One region of the Janthinobacterium sp. LS2A genome, then DNA from elsewhere that is predicted to be linked to it. Evidence: predicted binding sites of a transcription regulator. Region 1 holds the regulator's gene; the other holds the start of a gene.
The links. Region 1 encodes FliA, which starts transcription of late flagellar genes. Its sites were predicted from a motif close to CTAAAGTTTNNNNNNNNNNNGCCGNTA; they were not measured.
Positions count from the first base shown of each region.

Region 2: a site for FliA is predicted at 2,429-2,455, ahead of V3C40_RS11745 (DUF5610 domain-containing protein). Genes of this name have one in related genera too.

Region 1 covers NZ_JAZHPB010000007.1:324,456-332,431, forward strand. The annotation lists gene V3C40_RS21025 (flagellar motor protein) at 1-430, opposite strand, end outside; gene V3C40_RS21030 (RNA polymerase sigma factor FliA) at 412-1,143, opposite strand; gene V3C40_RS21035 (MinD/ParA family ATP-binding protein) at 1,189-2,052, opposite strand; gene flhF (flagellar biosynthesis protein FlhF) at 2,045-3,373, opposite strand; gene flhA (flagellar biosynthesis protein FlhA) at 3,679-5,775, opposite strand; gene flhB (flagellar biosynthesis protein FlhB) at 5,772-6,965, opposite strand; gene V3C40_RS21055 (fumarylacetoacetate hydrolase family protein) at 7,105-7,976, opposite strand, start outside.
Region 2 covers NZ_JAZHPB010000003.1:325,717-333,692, forward strand. The annotation lists gene V3C40_RS11735 (HPF/RaiA family ribosome-associated protein) at 122-499, shown strand; gene V3C40_RS11740 (GGDEF domain-containing protein) at 761-1,726, shown strand; gene V3C40_RS11745 (DUF5610 domain-containing protein) at 1,728-2,357, opposite strand; gene sbcB (exodeoxyribonuclease I) at 2,511-3,959, shown strand; gene pyrF (orotidine-5'-phosphate decarboxylase) at 4,093-4,917, opposite strand; gene V3C40_RS11760 (LemA family protein) at 5,075-5,689, shown strand; gene V3C40_RS11765 (TPM domain-containing protein) at 5,691-6,521, shown strand; gene V3C40_RS11770 (TPM domain-containing protein) at 6,521-7,042, shown strand; gene V3C40_RS11775 (SDR family NAD(P)-dependent oxidoreductase) at 7,128-7,892, shown strand.

The sequences.
Region 1 (7,976 bases):
TGACGGCCTGGCGTTCGGCCATTTCGTAGGCCGAGATTTCCACGTCGAGCAGCTGGCGCAGCTTGTCGGGCGCGATGCCGTCCACGATCATCCGCAAGCCCTTGGCATTGAAGCGGTCGGCCGTGTTTTCCATCAGGCGCTCGAGCGCCAGCGGGCCGTCGCGGCGCGCCGTCAAGCTCCATTGCCCGATGTCGCGCGCCAGCGCGGCGCGCGTGTCGGCTGGCGGCAGGAAGACCCAGCGCAGCATTTCCAGACCGCGCACGAAAGTGCGCAGCCGCGTTTGCAGCAGCACGGCGCCGAAAGTGCCGATGACCACGATGGCAAAGGCGGCCGGCTGCAGCAGGGAGGCCATCTTGCCGCCCTCCAGTGCCTGGCCGACCAGGAGGCCAGCCAGCGCCAGCGCCAGCCCGATTACGCTGGACCAGTCCACGCCTGCTCCCTCAAGGTTGCGCGCAGGCGCGCGACGGCCTGGGTATGCAGCTGCGAGACGCGCGATTCGGATACGCCCATCACCGCGCCGATCTCCTTCAGGTTCAGCTCTTCTTCGTAATACAGGCCCATGAGTATTTTCTCGCGTGGTGGCAGCGCGTCGATGGCATCGATCACGGATTGCCGGAAATCGGTATCGAGCAGGGAACGCAAGGGGTCGCTGTCCTCGTCCACGCAATGGCGGTCGAGGAAGCTGTCATTGCCGTCCGGGTCATGAAAGTCTTCGTAGTACACGAGCTGGTGGCCGCCGCCGTCGCCCAGCATTTCCTGGTAGTCGGCCAGCGACATCTTGAGCAGTTTCGCCACTTCCGACTCTGTCGGTGGATGGCCGAGGCGCTGCTGCAAGGTGCTCATCGCCTCTTCGATCTTGCGCATGTTCTGGCGCATGCTGCGCGGCAGCCAGTCGCTGGTGCGCAATTCGTCGAGCATGGCGCCGCGGATGCGCAGCACGGCATACGTCTCGAACTGCGCGCCATGCGTCTCTTCATAGCGGCTGATGGCATCGAGCAGGCCGATCATGCCGGCCTGGATCAGGTCATCGACCTCGACCGAAGGCGGCAATTTCGCCTTCATATGGTGCGCCAGACGCTTCACCAGCGGAATGTGCTCCGTCAGCAAATAGTCCTTGTTCGATTTCCCTTTGACCGTGTACATAGGCTGCTTATTGTTTTCTCATCTTATCTGGTGCTACGGTTGGCTTCAGGCGCTGAACTGGTGCGGGCTCCCCGTCTGGTACAAGGTGCCGCCGAGCACGGGCGCCGCCGAACGGGCCAGCCGCTCGGCCAGTCCGCGAAACGCCACCGAGGCGCCGGCCAGCGGAAACGCATCGACCACGCTGCGGCCCAGGCGCGCCGCGCGGTGCAGATACTCATCGGCAGGCACCGAACCCATCGACGTCAGCTTCACGGCCAGGTAACGGCTCGCCGCCTGTGCCATATTATCGTATACCACTTTTGCTTCGGATTCGGAAGCGCCGGTGACGAGAATGCCGAACGGACGGCGTCCCAGTTCCTGGCTCAGGCGCTTGATCAGGCAGTACGCCGCCTTGATCGAGGTGGCGCTGGTCGACACTTGCACGACGATATCGGACGACGCCATCAAGGGCACGGGGAAACAGGCGCCCTCGTCTGCCACGACGCCGTCGACCAGCACGATGCCGCTCCGGCGCGCCAGCACGTCGAAAGTCTTGCCCAGGCGGCGCAATTCCTCCTCGCCCGCATAGTCCATGCTGTCCATCAGGTGGTTGCGCGCGCCCAGGCTGGCCACGCCAAAACCTTGCGGCACCTGGTGGATGACCTGGTTCAAGCCGCACTGCTGGCGCGCCACGTCGCGCAGGCTGGCGCCGTGCGCCAGTCCCAGGCGCGCGGCCACGCCATCGCTGCCGCCGCTGGCGTCAAGCAGCAGCACGTCATTGCCGCCGTAGACGAGCGAAGCGCCCAGGTTGACCAGCATGGCGCCCTTGTCGTCCTGCGGCGTGGCCGAGAGAAACGTCATGACGCGCGGCTGCGGGCCGGCCAGCATGCGGCGCAAGCCTTCGGCCTGGTCGAAATCGAAATTAGCCAAGGTGCACCCCGCGCGCTTCATTGTTGCGGGCGGCCGCCTGCGCCATCAGGAGCGGCAGTTCGGCATCGGAAAACTGCGTGGCCGCCGAGTCGCGCTTGAGCTTGAAGGCGCGGTCGATCAGGTAGCCACGGTCGGCCAGGTACAGGTCTTCCGGCACGCGCTGGCCGTTCGACACATAGAACAGGTTCAGCTTCTGGCGGATCACCACGTCGAGCACGTTGCCGATCGACGCCGCTTCATCGAGCTTGGTCATGATGCAGCCGGCCAGGCCGCTGCCCTGATAGGCGCGCACCACTTCGTTGAGGGTTTCCTGGGTCGCCGTGGAGTTCAGGCACAGCAAACGCTTCACGTCCGCGCCGGCGCCCGACAGCATGGCCACCTGTTCCGTCACCATCTGGTCGCGCTGGCTCACGCCCACCGTATCGATCAGCACCGTGTGCTTGTTCTTCAATTCTTTCAAGGCGATGCGCAAGTCCGCTTCATCCTTCACGGAATGCACCATCACGCCGAGGATCTTGCCGTAGATGCGCAGTTGCTCATGCGCGCCGATACGATAGGCATCGGTGGTGATCAGGGCCAGCTTTTCCGGGCCGTGGCGCATCACGCAGCGGGCCGCCAGCTTGGCCGTGCTGGTGGTCTTGCCGACACCGGTCGGGCCCACCAGGGCAAACACGCCGCCCTGCTCCAGCATGGCGTCTTCATTGGCCACCGTGTTCAGGTTGCGGCTGAGGACGGTCTTGATCCAGCGCATGCTTTGCGCACCGTCGAGGCCGGCGGGCAGCTTGTCGATCAGATAGCGCGCCAGGCTGGCGGAAAAGCCGGCGGCCAGCATTTCGCGCAGCACGACGGCTTTTTGCGGCTCGCGCTGCTGCGTCGAGCCCCACGAAATTTCCGCCAGCTGGGTTTCCATCATGCCGCGCATGGCGCGGATTTCATTCATCATGCCGCTCATCTCGGCGGCGGCGTTCTCTTTGACGTGCGCCAGCGCGCTGGCCATCATCTGCTGCATGCGGGCCATGTCCACTGGCTCGGAGGCAGCTTGGCGCGGCGCGGCAGGACGGGGCGCAGCCGGGCGCTGGGCCGGGGCGGCCGGACGCTGCGGCGTGGCGAACTGGGTCTGCAACTGGGGACGGGGCTGGGCCATTTCGGACGCGGCCGGCGGCGACGCCAGCGAAGCGGCATCGTCATTGGCCAGCGCGAGGATTTCCACCACGCCATCGGCCTGGCGGTTCGACAGGATCACGGCATCGGGGCCCAGCGCTTCGCGCACCTTGCGCAGCGCATCGCGCGACGAGGCGCCCGTAAATTTCTTCACATTCATGACCGGCCTCCCAAGGCGGGGGTGGCGCAATATTGGCTGAACTGTGTGACCATCATCGACTCCTGTTGCTTGAGTGCTGTCTTCCACATGGACACAGATCACTCGGACAGTTTCCATTATTAGCGATGCTTGCAGGAAACGATCGAAGGAACAGGACGGGAAAGTACCCGTTATTCAGTTTGCCGGGAGGAAATTGATGTTTTTTTTGACCAAAAGCAACTGCTGGGGTCAGACCCCCACTGACGCTAACGCAAAGCTCCGCGCTAACGCTAGCGGGGGTTTGACCCCGATGCTAATGAAGATAACTACTGCGCACCCACCAGCGCCGTGACGCGGATCGTCTTGGTTTCCGGCACTTCCGCATGCGACAGCACTTTGAGTTGAGGCAAGGCGCGGCGCAGGAAGCGCGACAGCAGGGCGCGCAGCGGCGCTGGCACCAGCAGCACTGGTGTCAGGCCCAGCGCTTCCTGCTGCTGGGCAGCCAGGCCCGCCTGGTGGGCGATGGTGTCGGCCAGGCCCGGCTCGATGCCGGCGCCGTCGCCGCCATTGCCCATCGCCTGCATCAGCAAACGCTCCAGGCGGCTGTCGAGCGTCATCACGGACAGCTCGGCCGCACCGGGGAACAGTTGCTGCACAATGGCGCGGCCCAGGGACACGCGCACCAGCGCCGTCAGCTCGTTCGGGTCTTGCGTGCTGACCGTGTACTCGGCCAGGGTTTCGATGATGGTGCGCATGTCGCGGATGTGCACGCCCTCGGCCAGCAGGTTCTGCAGCACTTTTTGCAGAGCCGACAGCGACAGCATCTTCGGCACCAGGTCTTCCACCAGGCGCGGCGCATCCTTGCCCAGGTGGTCGAGCAGCGACTGCACTTCCGCGCGGCCCAGCAGCTCGGACGCATGCGAGGTGATCAAATGGTTCAAGTGCGTGGCCACCACGGTGCCCGCATCGACGACCGTGTAGCCCATCGATTGGGCCTGGTCGCGCAGGCTGGCATCGATCCAGGTAGCCGGCAAGCCGAAAGCGGGGTCGCTCGTGGCCAGGCCCGGCAAGGTGCCGCTGGCCATGCCGGGGTTGATGGCCAGGAACTGGCCGTTGAACGCTTCGCCCACGCCCACTTCCACGCCTTTCAAGGTGATGCGGTAGGCGGACGGCTTCAATTCCAGGTTGTCGCGGATATGCACGGGCGGCGCCAGGAAACCCACTTCCTGGGCAAATTTCTTGCGGATGCCCTTGATACGCTTGAGCAATTCGCCGCCCTGCGTCTTGTCGACCAGGGGAATCAAGCGATAACCCACTTCCAGGCCCAGGGTGTCGACGGGCATGATGTCTTGCCAGCTCGCTTCTTCCTGCTCGGGCGCCACGGTCGCCTGCGGCGCTTCGGCCGGTTTCTCGGCCGCTTCTTTTTCCTGCGTGCGCTTCTTGCTGATCAAATAGGCGGAGCCGGCCAGCAGCGAGGCCAGCAGGATGAAGACCATGTTCGGCATGCCGGGGATCAAGCCCATGCCGCCGATGATGCCGGCGGTAATATACAGCACTTGCGGTTTCGCAAACAGCTGGCCCACCAGCTGGGTGCCGATGTCCTGTTCGCTGGCCACGCGCGAGACAACGATACCGGCCGCCGTGGATATGATCAGCGAAGGAATCTGCGCCACCAGGCCGTCACCGATGGCCAGCAAGGTGTAGTTCTTGAGTGCGTCGGCAAAGCCCATGTCGTGCTGCAGCAAGCCCACCAGCAAGCCGCCGACGATATTGATGACGGTCACCATGATGCCGGCGATGGCGTCGCCGCGCACGTATTTGCTGGCACCGTCCATGGCGCCATAGAATTCCGCTTCCTGCGCCACTTCCGTGCGGCGGCGGCGCGCTTCGTCTTCGCCGATCAGGCCGGCGTTCAGGTCGGCATCGATGGCCATCTGTTTACCAGGCATGGCGTCCAGCGCGAAGCGGGCGCCCACCTCGGCGATACGGCCCGCACCCTTGGTCACGACGGTAAAGTTAATGATCGTCAAAATAATGAAGACCACGATACCGACCGTGAAGTTGCCGCCGATCAGGAAGTGACCGAACGCTTCAATCACTTTACCGGCCGCGTCGGCACCCGTATGGCCTTCCGTCAGCACCACGCGCGTGGATGCCACGTTCAGCGACAGGCGCAGCATGGTCGACACGAGCAAAATGGTCGGGAACGCCATGAAGTCGAGCGGCTTGACCGTGTACAGCGCCGTCAGCAGCACGATGATGGACAGTGCGATATTGAAGCTGAAGAAGATGTCGAGGATGAAGGCGGGCAGCGGCAGCACCATCATCGCCAGCAGCATGATGATGATGATCGGCGCGGCGAGGCCCTTGCTGGCGTTGCCTTTCAATCCGCTGAGCCAGGCTGGCATGGTCAGGCCGTTCATGGTGTGCTTCCTTTATTCTTGTCTGCCGCGTCTGCTGCGGGTTTGGTCTGCGATGCGGGGTCGAGCGGGTCGAGCTCGGGCGGGACATCGAGTTTTTTCGGCTTGTCGGGGCGCTCGCCGTGGCCGCTGCCGTAGCTGCGCAGCTGGAACACGTAGGCCAGCACTTCGGCCACGGCGCCGTACAGCGCCTCGGGAATCTCGTCGCCGATGTCCGTGTGCTTGTACAGCGCGCGCGCCAGGGCCGGCGCTTCTAGGATGGCGACCTTGTGTTCGCCGGCCAGTTCGCGGATCTTCGCCGCCACTTCGTCGATGCCCTTGGCCACCACCTGCGGTGCGCCGCGCGAATTCTCGCCATACTTCAAGGCCACGGCGTAGTGCGTAGGATTGGTTACCACCACGTCGGCCGTCGGCACGTCGGCCATCATGCGGCGGCGCGACATTTCATGCTGCATCTGGCGTATCTTCGCCTTGATCTGCGGATTGCCGTCCGACTCCTTCGACTCTTGCTTGACTTCCTGCAAGGTCATTTTCATCTTGTTAGCGTAGTGCCACATCTGGTACGGACCGTCGATGGCGGCGATCAGGCCCAGGGCGCCCACGATCAGCAAAAAGGCCGTGATCAGCAGGCTGATCAAATGGGCCGAACCGGCGCGCAAGGATTCCACCGACAGGCCCAGCACGGCATCCTTTTGATGCTGCATCACCATCCAGGCGACGACGCCAACGACGAGGGTCTTGGCAATGGCCTTGAGCAGCTCCACCAGCGCATTCTTCGAAAACATATTGCCCAGGCCGCGAATCGGATTGAGCTTGCCAAAATTGGGGGTGAACGCCTTGGAGCTGAACAGCCAGCCGCCCACCAGCACGGGCGAGGCCAGGGCGACAAGCATGATGGCCGCGGCGTACGGCAGGCAGGTCAGCAAGACCGAGCCCACGTCATAGCCGATGCGCAACATCATCGCGTCGGGATTGAGTATCTGCTCCCGGTCCAGCGTCAGCCCGGAAACCATGACAGCAGTCAGCCGCCGCACGATGGCGTCGCCGGCAAACCACAGGCAGCAGCCGGACGCCATCAACACCGTAAACGTGGCCACTTCACGCGATCGCGGAACGTCGCCTTCCTCACGCGCCTGCTCGAGGCGCTTCGGTGACGCGGCTTCGGTCTTTTCTGCGTCGCTGTCTTCCGACATCAATCAACTCCGGTGAAGTCCTGCAGCCTGGCTAGGCGCAATACGGACTGGGCATGGAGCATTATCGAGTCAAGTACCTTGTTGCCATCGGGGGAACAGGGGGACAAATCCCCTGCATTTCCTTTGCTCCTCAGAAACCTTAGCGGGACTTCCTGGCTTCCGCCTGCTTCACGGTCTGCTCGATCGCGCCAAACAGGGACTTCCCGTCATCACCCAGCATTTCCAGGCGAACAACATCACCAAACAGCAGATACGGCGTGCTGGCGACGCTATCGGCGATCATCTCCTGGTTACGTCGCTCAACGATACTGGAAAATCCCTTCTTGACTTCCTTGTTGGCGACGCCGCCCGCACTGACCACGCTGCCGGCACGCGCGTTGCGCGTCTGGCACAGATGGGCGAGCAATTGCGGGTAATTGAACGCCATGTCGGCGCCCGCGTTCGGCTGGCCCGTCAATTTGCCATTCAGGCTGCAGCGCAAGGCGTAATGCACCTTGCCGCCGCGCCAGGCGTCACCGAGTTCGTCGGGCGTGATGGCGACAGGCGAGCAAGCCATGGCCGGCTTCGCTTGCAGGAAGCCGTAGCCGCTGGCCTGTTCGTCGGGCGCCAGGTTGCGCAGGGTGATGTCGTTGACCAGCATCAACAGCTTGATGTTCAGGTGGGCCTGGTCCGGCGTCGAGCCCATGGCCACGTCGTCCGTGATGGCGGCGATGCCGGCCTCGTAATCGATGCCCCACTGCTCGTGCGCCAGGATGATGGCATCGTGGGCGCCGAGGAAATCGTCGCTGGCGCCCTGGTACATCCTTGGCGCATCGCGCAGATTGGCGGGCGCTTCAAGTCCCGCCGCCTTGCAGGCCCGCTCGATCTGCTGCAGGTAGGATGCGCCGGCCACGCGCAAGCTGCTGCGCGGCAAGGGCGCCATGCAGTTGGCCGGGTCGAACTCGAAGGCGCGATGGCCGCGGCCGCTATTGATGGTCTGGTACAGCAAGTCGAGCTGGGGCGCGATGAAGC
Region 2 (7,976 bases), on a different contig from region 1:
TCTTGAAATACTGGAAAGAGGAGTAAGATAAGTTCCATGCACAGAGGTCATGTGCATGGGGCAGCAACCAGGCCGCAGCACGCCTGAGATGGGTTTTTTTTGAATTGACAGGAGTAAGCATATGCAAATCAATATTCATACCGACAGCACCATCGCCAACACCGCTGGACTGAACGAACATGTGCAATCCGTACTTGAAAGCGCGCTGAACCGCTTCCGCGACAACCTGACCCGCATCGAAGTCCACATCAGCGACACGAATGGCCCGAAAGGCGGCGCCGACGATATTCGCTGCGTCATGGAAGCACGCGTTGCTGGCTACCAACCGATCGCCGTGACCGAACAGAACGCCACCGTGCATCAATCCGTTGCCGGCGCCACCGACAAACTGAAACGCGCCATCGATAGCGCCCTGGGCCGCCTGCAAGACAGCAAGCGCCACGCCACCGGCAAGAATGCCGTGATCGATACGGCCGAAGCGGAAGAAACCGCCGAGTAACTCCCCACCTGCAGGATTTCCAGAGACTGAGGCAGCCGTTCAAGGCTGCCTTTGCACATCTGGCCCGCCTTTTACGCGCGGCAACTTCAATAATAAAACTGCAAGCATTCCGGCGTATTAACACCGCAATGAAATAATTGTCGTATTTCTCACAGTAAGTGACATCAAGCAAGCCTTTGTCGTTACAGCCAAGGCCGCTTTACGCTATCATGAAGCTACCGGCCCTCTGCTCGCGCGCGCCGGCTTTTTGAAAGTGTGATTGTGGAACAGATCGGCAACTTCGGCGCTTCAGGCTGCAACATCGGCGATTTACAGCTATTTCGCGATGGGGCGGATAGCCAGACGGCCGCCATGCTGGCGCCCTGCCCCGTCATGCGCCTCGAAGCGGGCGAAGCCATTGCCGACACACAGGGTACTTGCCTATACATCGTCCTGCGCGGTTCGCTGGCCGTGGCCGCCGACATCCATACGGGCATGGATGACGGCACCGTCAGCAAGGTCTTGCCCGGCGAAAGCGTGGGCGAACAATCGGTGCTCGATGAAGCGAGCAACCTGGCCGCCATTTCCGCCCTGGAAGAAACCGACTTGCTGGTGATCGACGCGGCCGTCGTCTGGGAATTGATCGAGCAATCGAACGGCCTGGCGCGCAACCTGCTGCGCCTGCTGTCCTTCCGCATCCGCGCCGCCAACGCCTTGCTGCGCCGCCGGCAGAAACTGGGCGAGTTTTACCGCCAGCTGTCGATGGTCGACAGCCTGACGGGCCTGTACAACCGCGCCTGGCTGACGGATTTACTGCCGAACATGATCGTCACGGCCCACGCCAGCGGCTCGCCGCTGTCGCTGGTGATGATAGACCTCGACCATTTCAAGCGCTTCAACGACACGCACGGCCACCAGGCGGGCGACCAGGCGCTGCGCATCGCCGCGCAAGTGCTGGGCGCGGCCCTGCGGCCCACGGATTTCGCCGTGCGCTACGGTGGCGAGGAAATGATGGTGATCTTGCCCGATACCAACGAACACGTGGCCCTGCGGGTCGCCGAACGCTTGTGCGAACGCATGCAGCAAGCCGTCATCTTCGCCGACATGCGCAGCGCGCTGCCGCACATCACGGGCTCGTTCGGCGTGTCCAGCCTGGCGGCCGAACAGGATGACCATGCGCTGATCGCGACGGCCGACGCGGCGCTCTACCGCGCGAAGGCAGGCGGACGCAACCGGGTCATGCTATAGCTCAGGCAGCCTTGCTGTCGGCCGGCTTGGTCGCATCCGGCTTGGCAGCGTCATCCTTCTTGCTGCTGTGCGCGGCGATGAAATCCGCATAGCCCTTCTGCACCAGTTCATACGTCTTGTCGATATTGCCGGCGATATCACCACCCAGCACTTTCAAGCCTTCCAGGATATCGCGCGCTTCCTTGAAGCCTTTTTCCATGCCGCCGCTGATGGTATCCATGAATTTTGTCAGAGCCGCATCGTCATCCAGGTCGGGATTCTGTTTCTTGAAGGCGTCAAAAAACCCGGTCGACAGCGATACAATGCGGCTCGCCGTCGCTTCGGCGCTATTATCCTGCGACGCCGCGTTCTGGATCGCATCGTCGCCGTACTGGCCCTTCAGCGCTTCATTGATGTTGGTGATGGCCGTCTTGTACAGCAGCGCCAGCGGCTCGTTCTCGGAACCGATCGACACGTTCAGCGACGCCTGCATGATGGAGGCGTTCAATTGCAGCTTCGTGCGGTCGTTGACGCTCATTTCAGCGTTGATGCCGTCCTTTTGCTGGACTTTCTCGTCCTTGCCGGCAACGCCCGTACTGACGGAAGTCACGGAAGGGTTGGAATTGCCGCCTGCGGCGATGGGAATTGACACGATAGACCTCCTTGAACGGGCAATGTATGCCACCATGCGGGAAACGCGATGATGACCATCCTCTCGTGTAGTATCGGCAGGTTTTCAGAAAACTGTAGCAGCGGCGCGTTTACGGCCCGGATAACCAATCAAGCAACCAAGTAATGACCATCAATGACTAACCAGACCTTTCTTTGGCACGACTACGAAACCTTTGGCGCCCAGCCGCGCCGCGACCGCCCGGCCCAGTTTGCCGCCATCCGCACGGATGCCGAACTCAACGAGATCGGCGAGCCGATCATGCTGTATTGCCAGCCAGCCAATGATTTCCTGCCAGACCCGCAATCGTGCCTGATCACGGGCATCACGCCGCAGCAGTGTCTGCAGCTGGGCGTGCCCGAACACCAGTTCGCCGCTACCATCGAAGCGGCCTTTTCGGAGCCGGGCACCATCGGCGTGGGCTACAACACCATCCGTTTCGACGATGAAGTCACGCGTTTCCTGTTCTGGCGCAACCTGATCGATCCGTATGCGCGCGAATGGAAGAACCATTGCGGCCGCTGGGACATCCTCGACGTCGTGCGCATGACGCATGCGCTGCGCCCGGAAGGCATTCAATGGCCGAAGCGCGACGATGGCCAGACCAGTTTCAAGCTGGAACACTTGAGCAAGGCCAACGGCCTGGCCCACGAAGCGGCGCACGATGCGTTGTCGGACGTGCGCGCCACCATCGCCCTGGCGCGCCTGATCAAGCAGAAACAGCCGAAACTGTTCGAATTCTGCCTGGCGCTGCACAAGAAGGACCGGGTCGCCAGCGAAATGGGCATGCACCTGGCCGCCGGCGAGCGCCAGCCTTTCCTGCACGTGTCGGGCATGTTCCCCGCCGAACGGGGCTGCGTGGGCGTCGTCTGGCCGCTGGCCACGCACCCGAGCAACAAGAACGAGATCCTCGTCTGGGATTGCGCCTACGACCCGCGTGAACTGTTCGAACTGGACGCCGACACCATCCGCACGCGGCTGTTCACGCGCAAGGAAGCCATGCCCGAAGGCATGACGCGCCTGCCAGTGAAAAGCGTGCATCTGAACAAGTCGCCCATGCTGGTCGGCAACCTGAAAACCTTGTCGCCGGCCATGGCCGCGCAATGGGGCATCGACGTGGACGCGGCGAAGGTCAACGCGCAACTGGCCGCGACGGCGCCGAACATGGATGCCATCTGGGCCGAAGTGTTCGAGCGCCCTGGCGCGAACGTGGCGCTGGACGTGGATGAGGATCTGTATAACGGTTTCGTCAGCAACGACGACCGCCGCCTGCTCGAATCCTTGCGCCGCGAAACGCCGGCCAAGCTGGCCACGGCCCGCCCCTCGTTTGCCGACGAACGCCTGCAGGAATTGCTGTTCCGCTACCGCGCCCGCAATTTCCCGCAAACGCTGAGCGAAGCGGAAAGCCTGCGCTGGGAACAGCACCGCGCCGCCCGCCTGTTCGACGGCGACGGCGGCGCCCGCACGATCGAAATGCTGTTTACGGAAATCGACGTGCTGTCGGAATCGGTGGATGAGCGGGGAGAAGAGATTTTAGGCGAGCTGTACGACTACGCGGAGATGGTGGCGCCCATGCGCGACTGAAAGAGGGCGCGAGCCGGGTAGGTCGGATTAGCGGGCAGAAGGCCCGCGTAATCCGACAACATTGTTGACGTTACCGATGTTGTCGGGTTACGGCCGCTGGCCTAACCCGACCTACATTTTTGATGGATGGTGCTTAAACCGAACGATGTTGATTGATCGCATCGCGCGTTTCAATGGCCACGCGGCGGGCCGCGTCGGCAAAATCTTCGCCCGCTTGCGGCGTGGCGTAGATGATGGCGCGCGACGAGCTGATCATCATGCCCATGCCGTTCGCCGTCTGGCCCGCGCCGACGGTGGCGGCGATGTCGCCGCCCTGGGCGCCGATGCCGGGCACCAGCAGCGGCATGTCGCCGACGATGGCGCGCACTTGCGCCAGTTCTTCAGGGAAGGTGGCGCCAACGACGAGCGCGCACTGGCCGTTCTTGTTCCATTTGTCGGCCACCAGGCGCGCCACGCGCTGGTACAGCGGTTCGCCATCCGTATTGAGGAATTGCAGGTCCGAGCCGCCCGGGTTCGAAGTGCGGCACAGGATGATCACGCCGCGGTCTTTCCACGCCAGGTAGGGGTCTAGCGAATCTTCGCCCATGTAGGGATTCACGGTGACGGCGTCGGCGCCGTAGCGCTCGAACGCTTCGCGCGCGTATTGCGTGGCTGTCGCGCCGATGTCGCCCCGTTTCGCGTCGAGGATCAGCGGGATGTGCGGGTAGTTCTCGCGCACGTAGCGGCAGATGTCTTCCAGCTGCTTTTCCGCGCCCAGCGCGGCAAAATACGCGATCTGCGGCTTGAAGGCGCAGGCCAGGTCGGCCGTGGCGTCGATGATGCGCGTGCAAAAGGTGGTGATTCCATCAGGCAAGTCGCGCAGGTCGGCCGGCAGTTTCGCCAGGTCCGGGTCCAGGCCTACGCACAGCAGGGAATTATTGGCCGTCCACGCGGCGGATAATTTATCGATGAAATTCACGGCACACCTTCTCTATATTCAGTTGCAAACCCCGTATTGTAACGCGGCATGGACCCGTGAAGGCAGCCAGGGGCCGCGTCCGGCGCTTATTAAACCGACATTGCGGGCTGTTTCAGGTATATTTGCCTCACCTCCTTTACTCTGCACGGAACCCATCATGCAAATCACCAATCAATTCATAAAATGGCTGCGCCTGGCCCTGAGCGTCACCGTCCTGGCCGGCATCCTGACGGGCTGCGGCTACAACGACTTCCAGAGCAAGGACGAAGCCACCAAGGCCGCCTGGGGCGAAGTGGTCAACCAGTACCAGCGCCGCGCCGACCTGATTCCCAACCTGGTCAACACTGTCAAGGGCTATGCCACGCACGAACGCGAAACCCTGGAAGCGGTGACCAAGGCGCGCGCCGCCGCCACCAGCTTCCAGATCACGCCCGAAGTGCTGAACGATCCGGCCGCGTTCGAGAAATTCCAGCAAGTACAAGGCCAGTTGTCGTCGGCCCTGTCGCGCCTGATGGTGGTGTCCGAGAAATACCCTGACCTGAAGGCCGATACGAGCTTCCGCGATTTGCAGTCGCAGCTGGAAGGCACGGAAAACCGCATCACCGTGGCGCGCCAGCGTTACATCACCGCCGTGCAGGATTACAACGTGCATGCGCGCAGCTTCCCGAACAACCTGACGGCCATGGTCTTCGGCTACAAGGTCAAGCCATCGTTCACGGTGGAAAACGAAAAAGCCATCTCGACCGCGCCGACCGTCAACTTTGGCAAATAAGATGAAAGCCTGGTCTTATCTGGCGGCGCTGGCGACGGCGCTGCTGCTGTGCACCAGCCTGTCCGCCAGCGCGCAGGGTCTTGTGCCCGTGCCGCCGCTGGCGGCGCGCGTGACGGACAACGCCGGCATGCTCGACGCCAAGCAGAAAGCGGCGCTGGAAGGCGTGCTGGCCGATTACGAAGCCAAGACGGGCAGCCAGATCGCCGTGCTGCTGGTCAAGAGCACGGAACCGGAAGCCATCGAGCAATACAGCATCCGCGTGACGGATGCCTGGAAGCTGGGCCGCAAGGGCGTCGATGACGGCGTGCTGCTGATGGTGGCGAAGGACAACCCGTCGTCGCTGCGCCGCCTGCGCATCGAGGCGGGCCGCGGCGTGCAGGGCGTGCTGACGGATGCGCAATCGAAACGCATCCTGCAGGACGTGATCGCCCCCCATTTCAAGCAGAATGATTATTACGGCGGCCTGGTCGCCGGCGTGGGGTCGATTGCCACCCTGCTGAACCAGGAGCAATTCCCCGCCCCGGCCCAGCAGAAAGCGCCGGCCACGGTGGACGCGGGCGGCATGACCTTCTGGCTGCCGCTGCTGTTCTTCGGCTTTCTCGTCGTGCTGACCCTGTTCCGTTCGCGCGGCGGGCCTAACCGCCTGCAGCGCGGCAGCAACTGGTCCAGCGGCGCCACCGGCGTCGTGCTGGGCAGCATCCTCAGCCAGGCGCTGAACAACCGGGGCGGCGGTGGCGGCTTCGGCGGCGGAGGTGGTTTTGGCGGTGGCGGCGGTGGTTTCGGTGGCGGCGGCGGCGGATTTGACGGCGGCGGCGCCTCGGGAGATTGGTAATGACGAAACAACTGACATTCGGACAGCGCTGCGGACGCGCCTTGAAACATTTGCGGGGCACGCCCGCGACGGCGCGCCAGGCGTTTCCGGAACGCACCCTGAAAGCCATCGAGACGGCCATCGCCGACGGTGAAACGATGCACCGGGCGGAAGTGCGCCTGATCGTCGAAGCGGCCCTGACGCCAGGCATGGCCTACCAGGGCGTGAGCAACCGCGAGCGGGCGCGCGAACTGTTCGCCCAGTATGGCGTGTGGGATACGGAAGACAACGTTGGCGTGCTGATCTACATCAACCTGGCCGAGCACCAGGTCGATATCGTGGCCGACCGCAACGTGGGCCGCCGCGTCACGCCGGAACAGTGGCAAGCCGTATGCCGCACGATGACCAAGGGTTTCAAGGATGGCAATTACCACGACAGCACGCTCGATGCCTTGCAGCAGTTGAATACTTTGCTGCAAAGCCACTTCCCCGCTGACGGTACGCGCGGCAACCAGTTGCCGAACGAACCCATTCTCCTCTGATTCCTGCCCAGGGATTAAAATCTGCCCATTGCCGCGCAAGCCTGTGGCCTGGGCAGCGCTCTCTATTACCCGCCGAGGAGCACACATGAAACTGATCAATAAAACCGCCATCGTCACGGGCGCCACGCAAGGCATCGGCCTGGCTTGCGCCACCCGCCTGATCGCCGAAGGGGCGCAAGTGATGCTGGTCGACATCAAGGAAGAAGGCGCGCAGGCGGCCACCGCCCTCGGACAGCAGGCGCGCTTCTTTTGCGCCGACGTCAGCCAGAAGGCGGACGTCGATGCCATGCTGAAGGAAACCTTGGCCCAGTTCGGCCACATCGATATCCTCGTCAACAATGCGGGCGTCACGCACGCGGCCGATTTCCTCGACGTGTGCGAAGACGATTTCGACCGGGTCATGCGCATCAACCTGAAATCGATGTTCCTGTGCGGCCAGGCCGTGGCGCGCGAGATGGTCAAGCGCAACAGTGGCTGCATCATCAATATGTCCAGCGTGAATGCGGAACTGGCGATCCCGAACCAGGTGCCGTACGTGGTATCGAAGGGCGCCATCAACCAGCTGACGAAGGTCATGGCCCTGAACCTGGCGCCGCACGGCGTGCGCGTGAACGGCATCGGACCGGGCACCATCCTGACGGAACTGGCCAAGCAGGCGGTGCTGTCTAGCCCGGAGGCGCGCCACACGATATTGTCGCGCACGCCGCTGGGCCGCTGCGGCGAGCCGGAGGAAGTGGCGGGCATCGCAGCCTTCCTGGCCAGCGACGACGCCACCTACATGACGGGCCAGACCATCTATGTCGATGGCGGGCGCATGGCGCTCAACTACACGGTGGCCGTGAAGGAATGAGGGCAAGACGAGGCAGTTATATCAAAAAACGATAATGGTTATCTGAAAAGACCATTAGACACATATCGTGCGACGCAGCATAAT